One region of the Chromobacterium sp. ASV23 genome, then DNA from elsewhere that is predicted to be linked to it. Evidence: predicted binding sites of a transcription regulator. Region 1 holds the regulator's gene; the other holds the start of a gene.
What was found. The regulator NrdR, encoded in region 1, represses ribonucleotide reductase genes. The targets are predictions, from matches to a motif close to AAANACNATATATNGTNTTT.
Positions count from the first base shown of each region.

Region 1 (8,313 bases):
GCAGATTGGCGCGTTGCGCCGGGTCCAGGTCTTCTTGCTCCGCGGCCTGCAGCTGCTCCTGCAATTGCGGCTCGGTGATCAGCTGGTGCATCAGCACCTGCAGCTCGGCCTGGGCAGCCGCGCGCGCTTCATTGCCCTTGGGCGGCATCATGGCGGCCTGATCCCAGCCAGCGATGGCGCCGAGATGGCCAAAACGATGCAGTCTTTGAAAAGTGTGGCTGAGGCTTTGATAGGCCTTTTGATTCAGCATGGCATCCTCCTTTGTATGGATTTCACCCCATACTCACATGACACTATTTAATGGTCAAGCGCGGAAAATCATGCTGAAAAACAATAAGAAACAAGGGAATTTGTGCTCAGAAAAACCTGTTTAGGATGAGTTTTACTCACGCACTCTTACCAGATGCGCCCAAGCGTTGCGAGGCAAACGGAAAGGACTGCCAATGCGGGAAGTACTCTCGCACCAGTTGGCGCAGGTATTCGCCGTCTTGTTGCGAATCCAAATGCAGCAGCAAGGCATCCACAGCCATGCGGTAGCTGCTCGCATGAAAAGGGTGGGGATCAAGCAGAAACAACAAGGCCTGCAGCAGCGTTTCGCGACGGCGGATCTCGTCTTCCGCCATGCCGTCTTCGAATAGCTTGCCAAGGTAAAGGCCCAGCGAGGGCGGATAGCGCTGGAAACCTGTCCGCCGCATCAACTGCAGCAGCGCATCCAGCGATCCCTGCAACGGCATGTCGAGGTTGCGCACAGTGAAGCCGGCGCCGGAGGTGATCTCCATCACCTTCTTCATGTCATCCAGCCAGAAGTAGAAAAACTCGCGGGCGCAGGTCACCGCCAGCAATTTCTCCTGCAAGGGACAGCCGGCCAGAAACACGTCCACCCCGGCATGATAGCTGTCGACATCCCGCCGCTTGCCGGCCAGGCCGTCCAGCAGCTTCTGCAACAGCTCGCGCCGCGCCGCCACCACATCCGGCGTGGCGCCCAGCCGTTCAATCAAATGCAGATAGGCCGTCAATGCGTCCTTCAGTGCCGCCATCTCCGCTCCTTGCCCGCCATGCTCGCACACTCCCATATTCCCACTGTTTGAGCATACAACGCTTGGCGCAACAAAATGATGACTGCCAGACCCAACCGCTTAAGCTTGCGGCCGCAAGTTCAGCCGCAAATCGCCGCCAACCTTGGCCACGTCAACGATTTCCAGACGCGTCTTGTCGGCCAGATCCTCCAGCGCCGGCCAGGAGAACAGGCCGCACGCAGCGTCGCCGGCCAGCGCCGGCGCCAGATACAGCACAATCTCGTCAACCAGCCCGGCGCGCAGCAGCGCGCCGTTGAGGCCGGCGCCGGCCTCAACCATCAGCTCATTGATGCCGCGTTCGCCCAGGCGGCTCAGCAACGCGGCCAGATCGGCCTTGCCCCCGCGCCGACCCAGAATCAGCGGCTCGACGCCCTGCGCGCGGAATGCCGCCAACTGCGCCTCGTCATCGACGCAGGTGGCCAGCACGCTTCGCCCGCCAGGATAGATGCGGCTGGAAGGATCGGTGCGCAGATCGCCGTCCAAAACCACCCGCCACGGCTGAACCGCCACCGGCACCTCACGCACCGTCAACTGCGGGTCGTCCGCCAGCACCGTGCCGCTGCCGGTGAGGATGGCGCAATGCGCGGCGCGCAAACGCTGCACGTCTAGCCGGGCTTGCGGCCCGGTGATCCACTTGCTGCTGCCATTCAGCAGCGCGGTCTTGCCATCCAGCGTGGCCGCGGCCTTCAGCATCACCCACGGCCGGCCGCGCTCGACGCGCGACAGAAAGCCGCGGTGCACGCGGCGCGCCTCTGCCTCCATCAGGCCCGCCGCCGCGGAAATGCCGGCGGCCTGCAGCATGGCGATGCCGCGGCCTGCCACCTCATGATACGGATCGACCATCGCCGCCACGACGCGGTCGATGCCCTCGGCGATCAGCCTCTCCGCGCACGGCGGGGTGCGGCCATGGTGGCTGCACGGCTCCAAGGTCACGTAGGCGGTAGCGCCGCGCGGGCTATCGCCGCGCGCCAGGCAATCCTTGATGGCCTGGATTTCCGCGTGATCGGAACCCACCGCCAGCGTCGCGCCCTCGCCTATCACCTTGCCTTCGCGCACCAGCACGCAGCCGACGCCGGGATTGGGCGCGGCGCGGCGGGTCGCGCCTTCGGCCAGCCGCAGCGCGCGCTGCATATACAGGTGATCGTCGGCGCTGTAATCCATCATGCTTGATTCTTCCATTCATCGGCCAATAGGCCGTAACAACGCATATTCCAGTAGCGGCCGTTTAGATACTGCGCGTCGCGCAGCTCGCCTTCCAGCCGGAAGCCCAGGCTTTCCGCCACCTTGCAGCTGCGGACATTTCCCGGCGCGCAACCCAATTCCACTCGATGCAGGCCCAGCTCGTCGAAACCATGGCGCAATAGCTGCCGCAGCGCCTGCTGCATCACGCCCTTGCCGACATGACAATCCGCCAGCCAATAACCGATGCGCGCATAGCGATGCACTTGGCTGATGCCGTGCAATGAACAGATGCCGGCGATCTCGCCGTCCACTTCGATCAACCGGTGGGCGCTGCGCCCTTCCGCATTGCCCTGAACCTGCTGCCGCAGAAAAACCGCGGTATCCGCCGCCGACTGCGGCTTGACGATGCCGGCCATCCATTGGCTCAGCGTGGCGCGATAGCTTTCAATCAAGGCATACAGCGCCGCCGCATCGGCAGCGGGATCGGCGGGCCGGATGGTCACCGTGGGCATCGCAATCCTTTCCACTCCCTGTCCAGCAGGCTGTACTGGCAGGCATCATGGTAGCGACCGTGCAAATACAGGCCGTCGCGCTGCACGCCTTCCAGGCTGAACCCCAGACGCTCGGCCACCGCCCGGCTGCGCGCGTTCTCCACGCCCGCCACGATGGCGATGCGGTTCAGGCCTCGTTCGCCGAATCCGATATCCAGCGCCTGCGCCACCGCGCCGCGCATCAGGCCGCGGCCGACAAAACGGTCGGCCAGCCAGTAGCCCAGGTAGCCGGAACGATGCAGCGCGCTGACGCCATGGATATCGATGCAGCCGGCCAACTCGCCGTCCGATTCGATCAACCAGGTGGCACAGGCCCCGCCGTTGCGCTGGCCATCGGCGATGCCGGCTAGAAACTGCCGGCTGTCTTCCACGCTGCGGGTGGCATCCACCCATGGCAGCCAGGCCCGCAGCGTCTGGCGGCTCTCGTCTATCAATGCGAACAGCCGCTCGGCGTGGTCAACGCCGGGCGGCAACAGGGCAAGGTGTGTCTGGGCGAGGGTAGTCATGGCATCTTTAAAATGACAAAGAAATATCCAGACTAATCAGCCCTCTCCCAAACTGTCAATGCGATGACTTTTGAATTTCCTTGATCGCATCGGTAAATTCGGAAATATCCTGGAAACTGCGGTAAACCGAGGCGAAGCGGACATAGGCCACTTTATCCAGCCGCGCCAGCTCCGCCATCACCATCTCGCCGATCTGCCGGCTGCTGACCTCGCGCTCGCCCAATTGCAGCAGCTTATGGCAAATGCGGTCTATCGCCTCGTCCACCAGCGTGGTGGACACCGGCCGCTTGTGCAGCGCGCGCAGGAAACTGGTGCGCACTTTCTCGATGTCGAACTCGGAACGGTGGCCTGCTGTCTTCACCACCTGCGGCATGCGCACATCGGCGGTTTCGAAAGTCGTGAAGCGCTTGTCGCAGACGGGGCAGCGGCGGCGACGGCGGATGCTGCTGCCATCCTCGCTGACGCGGGAATCGATCACCTGAGTGTCCGGGTTGCCACAAAACGCGCATTTCATGACAAGAATCCTGAGAGTTGCAATAAATAGATGTTATCAGCAAAGCCTCGCCAATACATCGCGGCCATAAAAAAACCGCCCGGCTAGGGGCGGCTTCTTCACAGCGCGAAACGGATTTACTTGGCGTAAACCGGGAAGCGATGGCACAGCGCGGTGGCTTGCTCGGCCACGCGAGCGATCAGCGCGTCGTCGTTCGGATTGTCCAGCACGTCGGCCACCATATTGGCTACGGCGATGGCCTCGGCTTCCTTGAAGCCGCGCGTGGTGATGGCCGGGGAGCCGATGCGGATGCCGGACGTCACGAACGGGGTTTCCGGGTCGTTCGGGATGGCGTTCTTGTTGACGGTGATGTGGGCGCGGCCCAGCAGCGCGTCGGCCGCTTTGCCGGTCAGGCCCTTGGCGCGCAGATCCACCAGGAACACATGGCTCTCGGTGCGGCCGGAGACGATGCGCACGCCGCGCTCGGCCAGGGTTTTGGCCATGATGGAGGCGTTCTTCAGCACCTGTTCCTGATAGATCTTGAACTCGGGCTGCAGCGCTTCCTTGAAGGCCACGGCCTTGGCGGCGATCACATGCTCCAGCGGGCCGCCTTGCAGGGTCGGGAACACATTGCTGTTGATGCTCTTCTCGAACTCGGCCTTGGCCAGAATGATGCCGCCGCGCGGGCCGCGCAGGGTCTTGTGGGTGGTCGAGGTCACGAAATCGGCATGCGGCACCGGGTTCGGATACAGGCCGGCGGCGATCAGACCGGCGTAGTGCGCCATGTCGACCATGAAGTAAGCGCCGACTTTCTTGGCGATCTGACCCATGCGCTCGAAGTCGAAACGCAAGGCATAAGCGGATGCGCCGCCGATGATCAGCTTCGGCTTGGTTTCCATCGCCACGCGCTCCATGTCGTCGTAGTCGATTTCTTCCTTGTCGTTCAGGCCGTAGGCGACGATGTTGAACATCTTGCCGGACAGGTTGGCCGGAGAGCCGTGGGTCAGGTGGCCGCCATGGCCCAGGTTCATGCCCATCACGGTGTCGCCCGGCTTCAGGATGGAGAAGTACACTGCCTGGTTGGCTTGCGAGCCGGAGTGCGGCTGCACGTTGGCGTATTCCGCGCCGAACAGTTGCTTGACGCGGTCGATGGCCAGCTGCTCGACGATGTCCACATGCTCGCAACCGCCATAGAAGCGCTTGCCCGGGTAGCCTTCGGCATACTTATTGGTCAGTTGGGAGCCCTGGGCTTCCATCACTGCCGGGCTGGTGTAGTTCTCCGAGGCGATCAGCTCGATGTGATCTTCCTGGCGCTGGCACTCGGCGGCAATCGCGGCGGCGAGTTCGGGGTCGAATTTGGCAATCGTCTGGTCGGCAGCAAACATCGTCTGGCTCTTCCATCAATAGGTTAACGATCGGGCCATTCTACACGAAATGCCCAAACTGAAACCTTAACGTGAAGCAAGCGCCCGGGCCCCGACCAGACCCGCCAAGCAGAAGGCCCCGCACGATGCGGGGCCCCTTACTCCTGGTAACTTACAAATCGTCCGCTGTGAAAAACAGCGGCACGCCGTCGCGGCTTTCCGGTTGCAGCTCTGGCAGCACATGCACTTCTCGCACGCGGCACTCGTTCATCAGCTCGCGGAAGTTTTCTTCGATCAGCTTGAGGTTGTCCAGCGAAGCCAGCGGCCAGACGAAGCCTTCCCAGTTGCGCTCGTCTCCCTTGGCGGAAACGGTGAAGTGCAGCTCGCCGTTTGCATGCGCGGAAACGATGGCCACCGGCTCCTTGTCCAGTTCGCGCAAGCGGCGGATCTGGCTGCTGGCGAACACTTGCAGCGCCACCTCGAAGCGTGCATGGTTGCCGGCCACCAGCGCCTGCATCGCCGGCAGCGGCGGCCGGGCAATCGGGAACAGCGTCACGCCATCGGTCTTCAGCTGTTCGCCCAGGAACTTCATCAGCGGCATGCCCCAGGCGCCGACCGAACCGCCTAGCCTGACCGGACACGCCTCGCCTTCGCGCTGCACGGCCACGCCTATCAGGTAGCGCAGGAATACGCCTTCCTCCTTCACGGTGACCGGCGCCGCCTGCGCCGGCAAGCTGTCGCGGGCAGCCTCGCCTTGCCGGGCCATCCTATATAAGGTCAGCGCATCCAGGCCCACCAGGCTGTCCGGATGCAGCAACACGCCGGACAAGGCCGCGTCGCCGTCCGCGGCGAACACGCCATGCTGGCGCAGCAGCGCGTTCAAGCCTTCGACATCGGCAATGGCTCCGGGCAGCTCGACCTGCTCGCGGCTGCCGGCCACCAACACCAGCGGCAAGGCGAATACCAGCGCGCGCGCGTCGCCGGTCTCTTCTACGGCCTGGCGCAAAGCGTCCCAGACGATCTGATAGCAGGCCTGCGTCGGCACCATGGCCAAGGCCACGGAGATCGACAATACCTCGCCACGCTGCAACATCTCGTCGATTGCGCCCACCAGGGCCTGGCGCCACATATCGCGCTCGCCGGCGTCCGGCGCGCCCAGCACGGACTGGGCATGATGGATCAGTCGGTTGGTCAGAGAAACTTGCGGGTGATATTGACGCGGATCGGGAAGAAGGTGACGGACAGCGTCCATGGGCGGGCATCCTGCAACAGTCGAAAAAACCGTATTGTGGCACAGCCGCCACGGGCTTGCTCGGCCACGATCGCAACATGACAAAAACGTAAACCCTTGCCAGAATTGCGCCCACAAACAATAAATGTATTTAGGCGCGACAAAAAGTTATATTTCTCGACATTTTCGGAAACGCACATGTTGACACCTGGTAGCGCTATCCGGATAATCCGTTCTCGTTGAGATGCAGCAATTGCTTCTTGATAGTTTCTCCTCTATTTCTCCTTTGTAGACTTGGCGCGGGCCGTAAGGCACCGCGCATTTTTTTTGCCCGCCCCACCGCCAACTCTTGGCAAAACTCTTAAAAATCATTGCGATACGCACAGTTTCTTCATAATTCCACCCGACACACCCCAGCGCAAAACAGCAAGCATCTACTATCCAAAATCAGATGGTCGATTATGCAGTCGTACGGGAAAGCCACAATAGCCATGCTGAAAATGTAAAAAAATACCTTACATTATACCAATGTACTTTAAGAAATATTTCACTTTCGAAACAAAACGAATAAGTAGCAGGAAGAATTGTTCGATTTGGCGATAACTGAACACGTAGAAACAGCGCGGGGATGGGTCTGGATGGACTGCAGGCAAGGCTGCAAGTTCCCAATTGTCCTACAAGGACAGCGCCATAATAGCACCATTGCCTTCCAGAATTATGACAATGATCAATACCTAACAAGATAGCCAAAAGCGGAACCCGCCCCACCGCCGCTGGTCACAATCCCTTCTGCCACCCTACTCTCACCATGCCCATCAACAGCATCAGCCTGGCCGGCTTCCGCTCGATCCGCAAACTGACACTGGAGCTGGAGGCCCTCAACGTCGTCGTCGGCGCCAACGGCTGCGGCAAATCCAATTTGTACAAGGCCATCCATCTATTGCACGCCTCGGCCGAGGGCCGGCTGGCCGCCGCGCTGGCCGAGGAAGGCGGCATCCAGAAAGCGATGTGGGCGGGCGGGCCGCGCCGGGGCGACAAGGCCCGCGGGCCTAAGCGCATGATTCTGTCGGCCAGACTGGATGGCTACGACTACGAGCTGCAACTCGGTTATCCCGAACCCAGCATGAGCCTGTTCTCGCTTGACCCGCTGGTGAAGGAGGAAAGCCTGTGGCTGGCCAGCCAAGGCCGCAGGCCTTCGACGCTACTGCTGGAGCGCCGCAACCAGGCGGCCTTCCTATGCGGCGTGGATGGGGAACGCAACACCTATCCGGCCAGCCTGCGGGCGGAAGAATCCATCTTCGGCCAACTGGCCGAACCGCACCGCTACCCGGAGCTGTCGCAACTGCGGGAAACCTTGCGTCGCTGGCGCTTCTATCATGAATTCGCAGTCTGGCCGGGCTCGCCGCTGCGCGCGCCGCAGGTGGGCATACGCTCGCCCGTGCTGGCGCACGACGGCGCCAACCTGGCCGCGGCCTACCAGACCATTGTCGAGATAGGCGACCGCGATTTGCTGCGCAGCGTATTGGCCGAGGCCTTTCCCGACAGCCATTTCCTGGTGGATGCCGCTCAGGGCCGTTTCCAGATGCTGATGCAGCGAGAGGGCTTGCTGCGGCCCTTGGAGGCCTCCGAACTGTCCGATGGCACGCTGCGCTTTCTGTGTCTGACAGTCGCCCTGCTCAGCCCGCGTCCGCCTGCCTTCATGGCGCTGAACGAACCGGAAAACAGCCTGCATCCGGCGCTGCTGCCGTCACTGGCGAGGTTGATAGCGGAAGCCAGCCGCTACAGCCAGATCTGGGTCACCAGCCACTCGCCGCATCTGGCCGAACTGATCCGCCGTCATCGTCCGCTTAAACTGTTTCCGCTCGCCCTGCAGGACGGCGAAACCCTGCTGAACGACGACCACTGAAGCG
Region 1 covers NZ_JAELTR010000028.1:26,316-34,628, reverse strand. The annotation lists gene JHD59_RS12760 (carboxypeptidase M32) at 1-250, opposite strand, end outside; gene JHD59_RS12755 (hypothetical protein) at 387-1,037, opposite strand; gene ribD (bifunctional diaminohydroxyphosphoribosylaminopyrimidine deaminase/5-amino-6-(5-phosphoribosylamino)uracil reductase RibD) at 1,137-2,240, opposite strand; gene JHD59_RS12745 (GNAT family N-acetyltransferase) at 2,237-2,770, opposite strand; gene JHD59_RS12740 (GNAT family N-acetyltransferase) at 2,758-3,315, opposite strand; gene nrdR (transcriptional regulator NrdR) at 3,371-3,829, opposite strand; gene glyA (serine hydroxymethyltransferase) at 3,946-5,193, opposite strand; gene JHD59_RS12725 (hypothetical protein) at 5,345-6,424, opposite strand; gene JHD59_RS12720 (hypothetical protein) at 6,364-6,603, opposite strand; gene JHD59_RS12715 (AAA family ATPase) at 7,212-8,309, shown strand.

Region 2 (8,313 bases), on a different contig from region 1:
CGCTGGGAAGAGCTGGAAGCCGCTCAGCAACGCGTCCGCTAGGCCGGTCCGCCGCCAAACAGAAACGCCCTGCCGGCTCATGCCGTCAGGGCGTTTTTTTATTCGATTGATGCGTCAATTTTCTCTGGCCAGGCTCCAAGCAGGCTCGGTAGTGAAGTGGTTTTCGCCTTAGCGCCTGTTCACGATCTTTGTTTTTGGGGCCTAGCTTGTGGAGAACACGTTTTCAATGCGCCCCGTCCCTTCAAGCCTGCCGTCGGGTGACAGGCCCGTGGTTTTAAGCGGCTGCATGTTTGAGCGATTTGACGTTAGCAAATCGCGAGTTCAGCCGCGCCTCGGGCCTGGCGAGACCCGGCGGGAAGCCGCAGGCCAGGCTTGCAGGGTGGCCTTTAGGGGTGGAAGGGATATTTGGCCAAGCAAATATCCCTTCCCTGCGCGCCGGGCAGACCCGGCAAGGAAAACGGTTATCCGCGAAGCGGATGCAAAGCCCCAAAGATCGTGAACACGTTCTCAGATGTCTTTATTCTTGCGGGCGGCCGCCTTGCCTTCCGGCGGCAGCTCAAAGCCAAACAGGCTGGCGGTGCGGCCCATCTGCGACTGGCAGGCGATCAGCAGCGCGCGGTTGATCGCTTCCTTCTTGCTGACGCCCCACCACTCTATCATCTTGTCCAAGGATTTCTGGGCCTCACGGCTCAGCTCCACCGTCACCGACAGCTCCTGCAGCCGGTTGCGCCTAAGCTCCCGGCTGCGCCGCTTGCGTTCCGCAACCGTCATCGCGCGCTCGCCCAGAGGCTTGCGGCCAGGCTTCTTCTGGACGCCGCCAATCAGGTCGAAAGTGTAATGATCGCAAGGGTCTTTCATTGATGGGTGACGGGTCACGGCTGAGCAAGGCGCGCAAGAATACCATAAAGACGGCGTTTGCGCAGGCGGGCAAGCGGCGCTTGCAATTCTTTGCTTACGGCTGAGCACATCTCTCGACCCAATTGGAATCCCGATGTCATTAAGTACAGGCATGAGAAAAGCGCGCATTCGGCATTCCTCTCATGTTGAAACAGATATCGCCAATATTTCGGTACAGATTTTGGCAATTTGAAAGAATTTACTCGCGAGAATTACCGTTTTAGATTTCACGTTCCGGATAAAACTTGCAAGAATCATCCTTGCATATTTCAAGATCGCATTCTCGTTACACAAACATTTCTTTGCGTATAACTCCTGGTTTGATATCGAGCCAATTTCAAATCGCCTTGCGCTTTTAAATGACATTGGCCTATCCAGAAATTGCCTCCCATCAGGAGGCCGCCCTTGCACCGGGGCTGAACCAGCGGAACCAGAGGCAGCGCATCAGCACGCAAACAAGCCTTCGTTCCAGAGCCTGCCACCCCGCATGGCTCACCGTGATTTATTTCAAGGAGAAATGGAATGTTTGCCAAGCCACGCTCTGTAGCACTGGCAGTAGCTGCCCTCTTCCTCGGCGCCACTACCGCCCAAGCCGGCACCAACTGGGTTGCCACCAAGACCCAGGGCCAGCAGCAAGCCCGCATCCTTGCCGCCAAAGCCCGCGATGCGGGCGAATTGGCGGCAGGCCAGACCGTCCACGTCGCCGTCAGTCTGAAGCTGCGCAACAAGGCTCAACTGGACGTCCTGACCCAGTCGATTCTGCGCGGCGCCAGCAAGCGCCGCCTGAGCAAAACTGAGTTCATGAGCCAGTACGCACCCACCCAGGCCCAGGTTGAGGCCGTGGTCAAGCACCTGCAAGCCAGCGGCTTCCGCAACATCAAGGTTGCGTCCAATCATCTGCTGGTTACCGCCGATGGCAGCGCCGCCACCGTAAAAACCGCCTTCAACACCACCCTGCACGGCTACAACGTCAAAGGCCGCCAGCTGTATGCCAACGCCACCGCCGCCATGGTGCCAAGCCAGCTGGGCGACACCGTGCTGGCCGTGGAAGGCCTGCAAAACCTGCACCTGTTCCATACTACGCTGGCACGCCGCGCGGCCGGCAAGGGCTTCCACCGCATGGATCAGGTCGCGCACAACCCAACCGACTTCTCCACCATCTACAACGCCGATGGCCTGCCACCCGCCGGCCACACCACGGTCGGCATCATCGCCGAAGGCGATCTGACGCAAACGCTGATCGACCTGCTAGCCTTCACCAAAGGCGCCGGCTTCGGCGACGTCAACACTAAGGTGATCAACGCCGCCACCCCGTCGACCGATACCGACGGCACCGTGGAATGGAACCTGGATAGCCAGGACATCGTGGCCGCCGCCGGCGGCGCGGTGCAACAGCTGAACTTCTACGTGGCGTCCTCGATGACCAACGCCGACATCACGGCTGCGCTGAACGCAGCGGTCAGCGACGGCAGCGCCAAAGTGGTGAATGTATCGCTGGGCGAATGTGAAAACGATTCGCAAAGCGATGGCTCCACCGCCGCTGACGACCAGATTTTCCAGGCCGCCGCGACTCAAGGACAGGTCTTTTCGGTGTCCACCGGCGACTCCGGCTCCGCCGAATGCGGCGATAACGCCGTCGGCCAGAGCTACCCAGCCGTTTCCCCATATGTGATCGCCGTGGGCGGCACCACGCTGAGCACCAGCGGACAAACCAGCTATCAGTCCGAAAGCACCTGGAACGGCGGCGGCGGCGGCCCCAGCACGACGGAAAGCGCGCCGACATGGCAAACCAGCGCAGGCGTACTGACTGTCAACCCCAGCCAGCGCGGCGTGCCTGACGTGTCGTTTGACGCTGACCCGAACACCGGCGCCAATGTGCTGGTTAACGGCAGCGTCCAGCCGGTAGGCGGCACCAGCCTGGCGGCACCGCTGTTCACCGGCTTCTGGGCGCGCATCCAGTCGGCCAGCGGCAATCAGCTGCCCTTCCCGGCGCAGCCGATCTACCAATACCTCTCAGCCAACCCCTCGCTGTACAACGACATCAATGACGGCAGCAGTAACGGCGGCTACAGCGCCGGCCCCGGCTGGGACTATGCCACCGGCTGGGGCAGTCTGAACGTGGGCAATCTGTACAGCTTCATCCAGCAAAACGGCTTTGCCGTTAAGGCACAATAGTCTGCAATGCAGCAGCCCCGGCTTGCCGGGGCTGCTTTGCGCCGGGGCCCGACGAAGCACGCCGCGGCCGGCAAGCCGCCATCCGGGGAATGGGCGCAATTTTTACGCCAAAGTCGTAGCGGCCATGCAACAGTGCATGTACACAACATCTTGTGCCGCCCGAATCTGTAGCACCCTCAGCTAGCCAACCGCCATCTTTCTGCAATTTCCTGACACCCTCATCAGACGCCGAATTTTTGCAGAAAAATTTCGATGGCCCGCAAAGCCAATAACGGCGCGGTTTTCCGTCTTTCGGCACAAAGTCAAGACTTGAACTACGTCAGTCCCACCACTAGAATTTGGGCAGTCCTAGCGCTGCTGACGGTATATATTGTGTTTACCCACAGCTCGCACACAGCTTTTCAACAGATTTGTCCACAAGCCGACCTGCCCGCCAAGAAGCAGCGCGGCCGGACTTAAACTTCTCTTTATCGAGGGATACATGCAACTGACCACCTTTGAAGGGCAAACCGCCGCAGAACTCGGCCGCGCCGCCGCGCCGCAAGCCGATTTCAGCCTGTACAAGACCATCCGTCGCAATGGCGCGGTGGTGCCGTTCGAACCCGTCAAAATCTCCATCGCCATGACCAAGGCCTTCCTGGCCGTCATGGGCCAGCAGGGCGCCACGTCGGCCAGCATCCGCGACAAAGTGGCGCAATTGACGGAACAGGTGGTCAACGCCCTGATGCGCCGCAAGCCGGAAGGCGGCGCCATCCATATCGAAGACATCCAGGACCAGGTTGAACTCTCCCTGATGCGGTTTGGCGAGCACGACGTGGCCCGCGCCTACGTGCTGTACCGCGAACAGCGCACGCAAGAGCGCGCCGCCCGCGGCGAGGCGCTGACCAGCGTGCAGATCAACGTGCTGCGCAAGGACGGCCGCAAGCTGCCGCTGGATGTGGCCCGCCTGCGCGCCAATATCGAAGCCGCCAGCAAGAACCTGGTCGGCATCGACGTGGACGCCATCCTGGCCGAAACCCTGAAGAACATTTACGACGGCGTGCCGGAAGAAGAAGTGGGCAAGTCCGCCATCCTGGCCGCCCGCTCCATGATCGAGCAAGACCCAGCCTACGACTACGTCACCGCCCGCCTGCTGATGGGCAACATCCGCCTGGAAATCTTGGGCGAAGCCGTCAGCCAGGACGAAATGGGCGCGCAATACCCGGCCTACTTCGCCGACTTCATCAAGAAGGGCATCGCCGCCGAACTGCTCGACGAAAAGCTGGCCGAGTTCGACCTGAAAAAGCTGGGCGCCGCGCTGGACGCCGAGCGCGACCTGCAATTCGGCTACCTGGGCCTGCAAACCCTGTACGACCGCTACTTCCTGCACGTGGACGGCACCCGCATCGAAATGCCGCAGGCCTTCTACATGCGCGTGGCCATGGGCCTGGCGCTGAACGAAGTGCACCGCGAAGACCGCGCCATCGAGTTCTACAACGTGCTGTCCAGCTTCGACTTCATGTCGTCCACGCCCACGCTGTTCAACTCCGGCACCCGCCGCAGCCAGCTGTCCAGCTGCTACCTGACCACCATCGCCGATGACCTGGACGGCATCTACGAAGGCATCAAGGAAAACGCGCTGCTGTCCAAGTTCGCCGGCGGCCTGGGCAACGACTGGACCCCGGTGCGCGCCATGGGCAGCCACATCAAGGGTACCAACGGCAAATCGCAAGGCGTGGTGCCGTTCCTGAAAGTGGTCAACGACACCGCCGTGGCGGTGAACCAGGGCGGCAAGCGCAAGGGCGCCGTCTGCGCCTACCTGGAAACCTGGCACGCCGACATCGAAGAATTCCTCGAGCTGCGCAAGAACACCGGCGACGACCGCCGCCGCACCCACGACATGAACACCGCCAACTGGATTCCGGACCTGTTCATGAAGCGCGTGATGGAAGGCGGCGAGTGGAGCCTGTTCTCCCCGTCGGAAACCCCGGACCTGCACGACCTGTACGGCCAAGCCTTTGAAAAGGCCTACACCGCTTACGAAGCCAAGGGCGAGCGCGGCGAACTCAAGGTCTACAAGCGCATCCCGGCCCTGAGCCTGTGGCGCAAGATGCTGACCATGCTGTTTGAAACCGGCCACCCGTGGATCACCTTCAAAGACCCGTGCAACATCCGCAGCCCGCAGCAGCACCTGGGCGTGGTGCACAGCTCCAACCTGTGCACTGAGATCACGCTGAACACCAACGACGACGAAATCGCCGTCTGCAACCTGGGTTCGGTCAACCTGGCCGCGCACCTGCAAGCCGATGGCAGCCTGGACAGCGAAAAGCTGCAGCGCACCATCCGCATCGCCCTGCGCATGCTGGACAACGTGATCGACATCAACTTCTACCCGGTGAAGAAGGCGCGCAACTCCAACCTGAAGCACCGCCCGGTAGGCATGGGCGTGATGGGCTTCCAGGACTGCCTGCACATCAAGCGCGTTCCGTACGCCTCCAACGCCGCGGTGGAATTTGCCGACGAATCCATGGAAATGGTGGCCTACTACGCTTACCTGGCCTCCACCGAGCTGGCGGAAGAACGCGGCCGCTACCCGTCGTACAGCGGCAGCCTGTGGGACCGCGGCGTGCTGCCGCACGACAGCATCAACCTGCTGGCGGCGGAGCGCGGCGGCTACCTGGAAGTGGACCGCACCGAGCGCATGGACTGGAACAAGCTGCGCGAGCGCATCAAGCAGTTTGGCATGCGCAACAGCAACTGCCTGGCCATCGCCCCGACCGCGACCATCGCCAACATCATCGGCGTGTCTGCCTCCATCGAGCCGACGTACCAGAACCTGTTCGTCAAGTCCAACCTGTCCGGCGAATTCACCGTCACCAACGAATACCTGGTGCGCGACCTGAAAGCCGCCGGCCTGTGGGACGAAGTGATGGTGGCCGACCTGAAGTACTTCGACGGCAGCCTGGGCCAGATCGACCGCGTGCCGGCCGAGCTGAAAGCCATCTACGCCACCGCCTTTGAGCTGGACCCGCGCTGGCTGGTGGAAGCGGCCTCCCGCCGCCAGAAGTGGATCGACCAGGCCCAGTCGCTGAACCTGTACCTGGCCGGTGCTTCCGGCAAGAAACTGGACGAGCTGTACAAGCACGCCTGGTTGCGTGGCCTGAAGACCACCTACTACCTGCGTACCCTGGCCGCCACCAGCGCCGAGAAATCCACCGGCCGCGGCGGCGAGCTGAACGCCGTATCCAGCCAGATGCAGGCCGCGCCGGCCGCCGCGGTGGACACCACCCCGGCCACCGACGCCAAGTTCTGCAGCATCGACAACCCTGATTGCGAATCCTGCCAATAAGGCAGATTTCGTAGGGCGGAAGCCCCCTTGGGGGCGTTCCGCCTAGTCAGAGCATCAGGCGGAAGCCTCCAAAAGAGGCGTTCCGCCAACTGGCGGACCCATCTTCAAGCCGCTTGCCAGCAGGCGGTTTCTGGATGTGGAAGCAAGACGGTAACCCGCAGCAAAAGCAGCAGACCCATACACGCGACGAGAACGCCTATGAGCCTGGAAGCCTTTTTCAAGCACTACCGCAACAGCTATTCCCGCCTGGACGCGGCCGGCATCGCCAGCCACTTCACGGTGCCGTTCACCGCCATCCACCAGGGCGAGCTGACCGGCTGGCAGGACATGCCGTCCTTGGTCGACACCACCGCCGCCCTGCTGGAGTGGTATCGCAGCCAAGGGTTTGAAAGCGCCAGCCATCGGCTGGTCAATGTGATGGCCATGGGCCCCGGCGTGGCCACCGCGCTGGTGGCCTGGACCGTGCAGCGCACGCAGGGCCGCCCGCCCTGGCGCTACCACACCGGCTACCACCTGAAGCAGGTGAACGGCGTCTGGAAGATATACGGCCTGGTGCAGTACGACACCGAGCCGGAGCAGCAAACCTTAGCGACGAAGGCACCGTCGCCCGCGCACAGCGCCGGATAGCGCTGGCAGTCACAAGCCGTGGCAGCGGCACAGCAACAGGCAGCGCCTGAGGAGAGACAGATGCAGACATTTGAAAACATCGGCATTACCGGACTTTGCGAAGACAAATCGCACAACCCGGACAAGCAGTTCCTGTTGTTCAACATGTACCTGCAGCTGAGCCACACGCCGCCGCACGAATGGAAAGACTACTTCGCCGAATCCCGCCGCCTGCCGCGCGCCACCGTCTGGCGCAAGGTATGGGTGGAAGGCGATTGCCTGGTGGTGTACTGCCAGCCGGAGGAATTGCAGCAGGAAATCGAAACGCTGAAGGAAGACATCGCCTTCGCCAACCGGCAATACCGCCAGCTGCAGCAGCTGCGCGACCTGCGCCGGCAGCAGGAACAGATGGAACAGGAAGAAGCCAGCGACCGCCGCATCATCCGCCAGCTGGCGGAACAACTGCGCTTCTAAACCGGGAGACCCCATGAGCGCCACTGCCTACTGCCTGCTGCGCCAAAGCGCCGGCGGCCGCCGCATCGCCGTCCAAGACGTCGGCTCCGCCGCCTGTTTCGTCCAGGCCCAGCCCGCGCCGGACACCCCGCTGCAGCCGGGCCAAGCCAGCGTCGTCGCCGTCAGCCAGCTGCGCCAGCCGCAGGCTGCCCCGCAACGCCCCCAATACGCAGTGAAAACCGCATAAAACCAAGCGCCGCGCCCCGCGCGGCAAGAAACCAGAAATCAGGAGCACCCATGTTGAATTTCGAAGACACCCTCCCCACCCCGGCCGCCGCCCCCTCCTCCATGGACGCCCATGGCACCGGCCGCGTCAACGTGGTGGACAAGAAGGTGATCAACGGCACGACCGACGTCAACCAGCTGGTACCGTTCAAGCACAAGTGGGCTTGGGAAAAGTACCTGGCGCAGTGCGCCAACCACTGGATGCCGCAGGAAGTGAACATGCAGCGCGACATCGAACAGTGGAAAACCGGCCAGCTGACCGAAGACGAAATGCGCATCGTCAAGCGCAACCTGGGCTTCTTCGTCACCGCCGACTCCCTGGCCGCCAACAACATCGTGCTGGGCACCTACCGCCAGATCACCAGCCCGGAATGCCGCCAGTTCCTGCTGCGCCAGGCCTTTGACGAAGCCATCCACACCCACGCCTACCAATACATCGTGGAAAGCCTGGGCCTGGACGAAGGCGAAGTGTTCAACGCCTACCACGAGATCAAATCCATCCGCGACAAGGACGAATTCCTGATCCCGTTCATCGACGTGCTGTGCAACCCGGAATTCAAGACCGGCAC
Region 2 covers NZ_JAELTR010000035.1:35,479-43,791, forward strand. The annotation lists gene JHD59_RS14440 (ATP-binding cassette domain-containing protein) at 1-42, shown strand, start outside; gene JHD59_RS14445 (hypothetical protein) at 508-858, opposite strand; gene JHD59_RS14450 (protease pro-enzyme activation domain-containing protein) at 1,420-3,072, shown strand; gene JHD59_RS14455 (ribonucleoside-diphosphate reductase subunit alpha) at 3,554-6,400, shown strand; gene JHD59_RS14460 (hypothetical protein) at 6,599-7,027, shown strand; gene JHD59_RS14465 (hypothetical protein) at 7,088-7,480, shown strand; gene JHD59_RS14470 (hypothetical protein) at 7,494-7,706, shown strand; gene JHD59_RS14475 (ribonucleotide-diphosphate reductase subunit beta) at 7,757-8,313, shown strand, end outside.
Region 2: the regulator NrdR is predicted to act here: its motif matches at 3,431-3,450, upstream of JHD59_RS14455 (ribonucleoside-diphosphate reductase subunit alpha).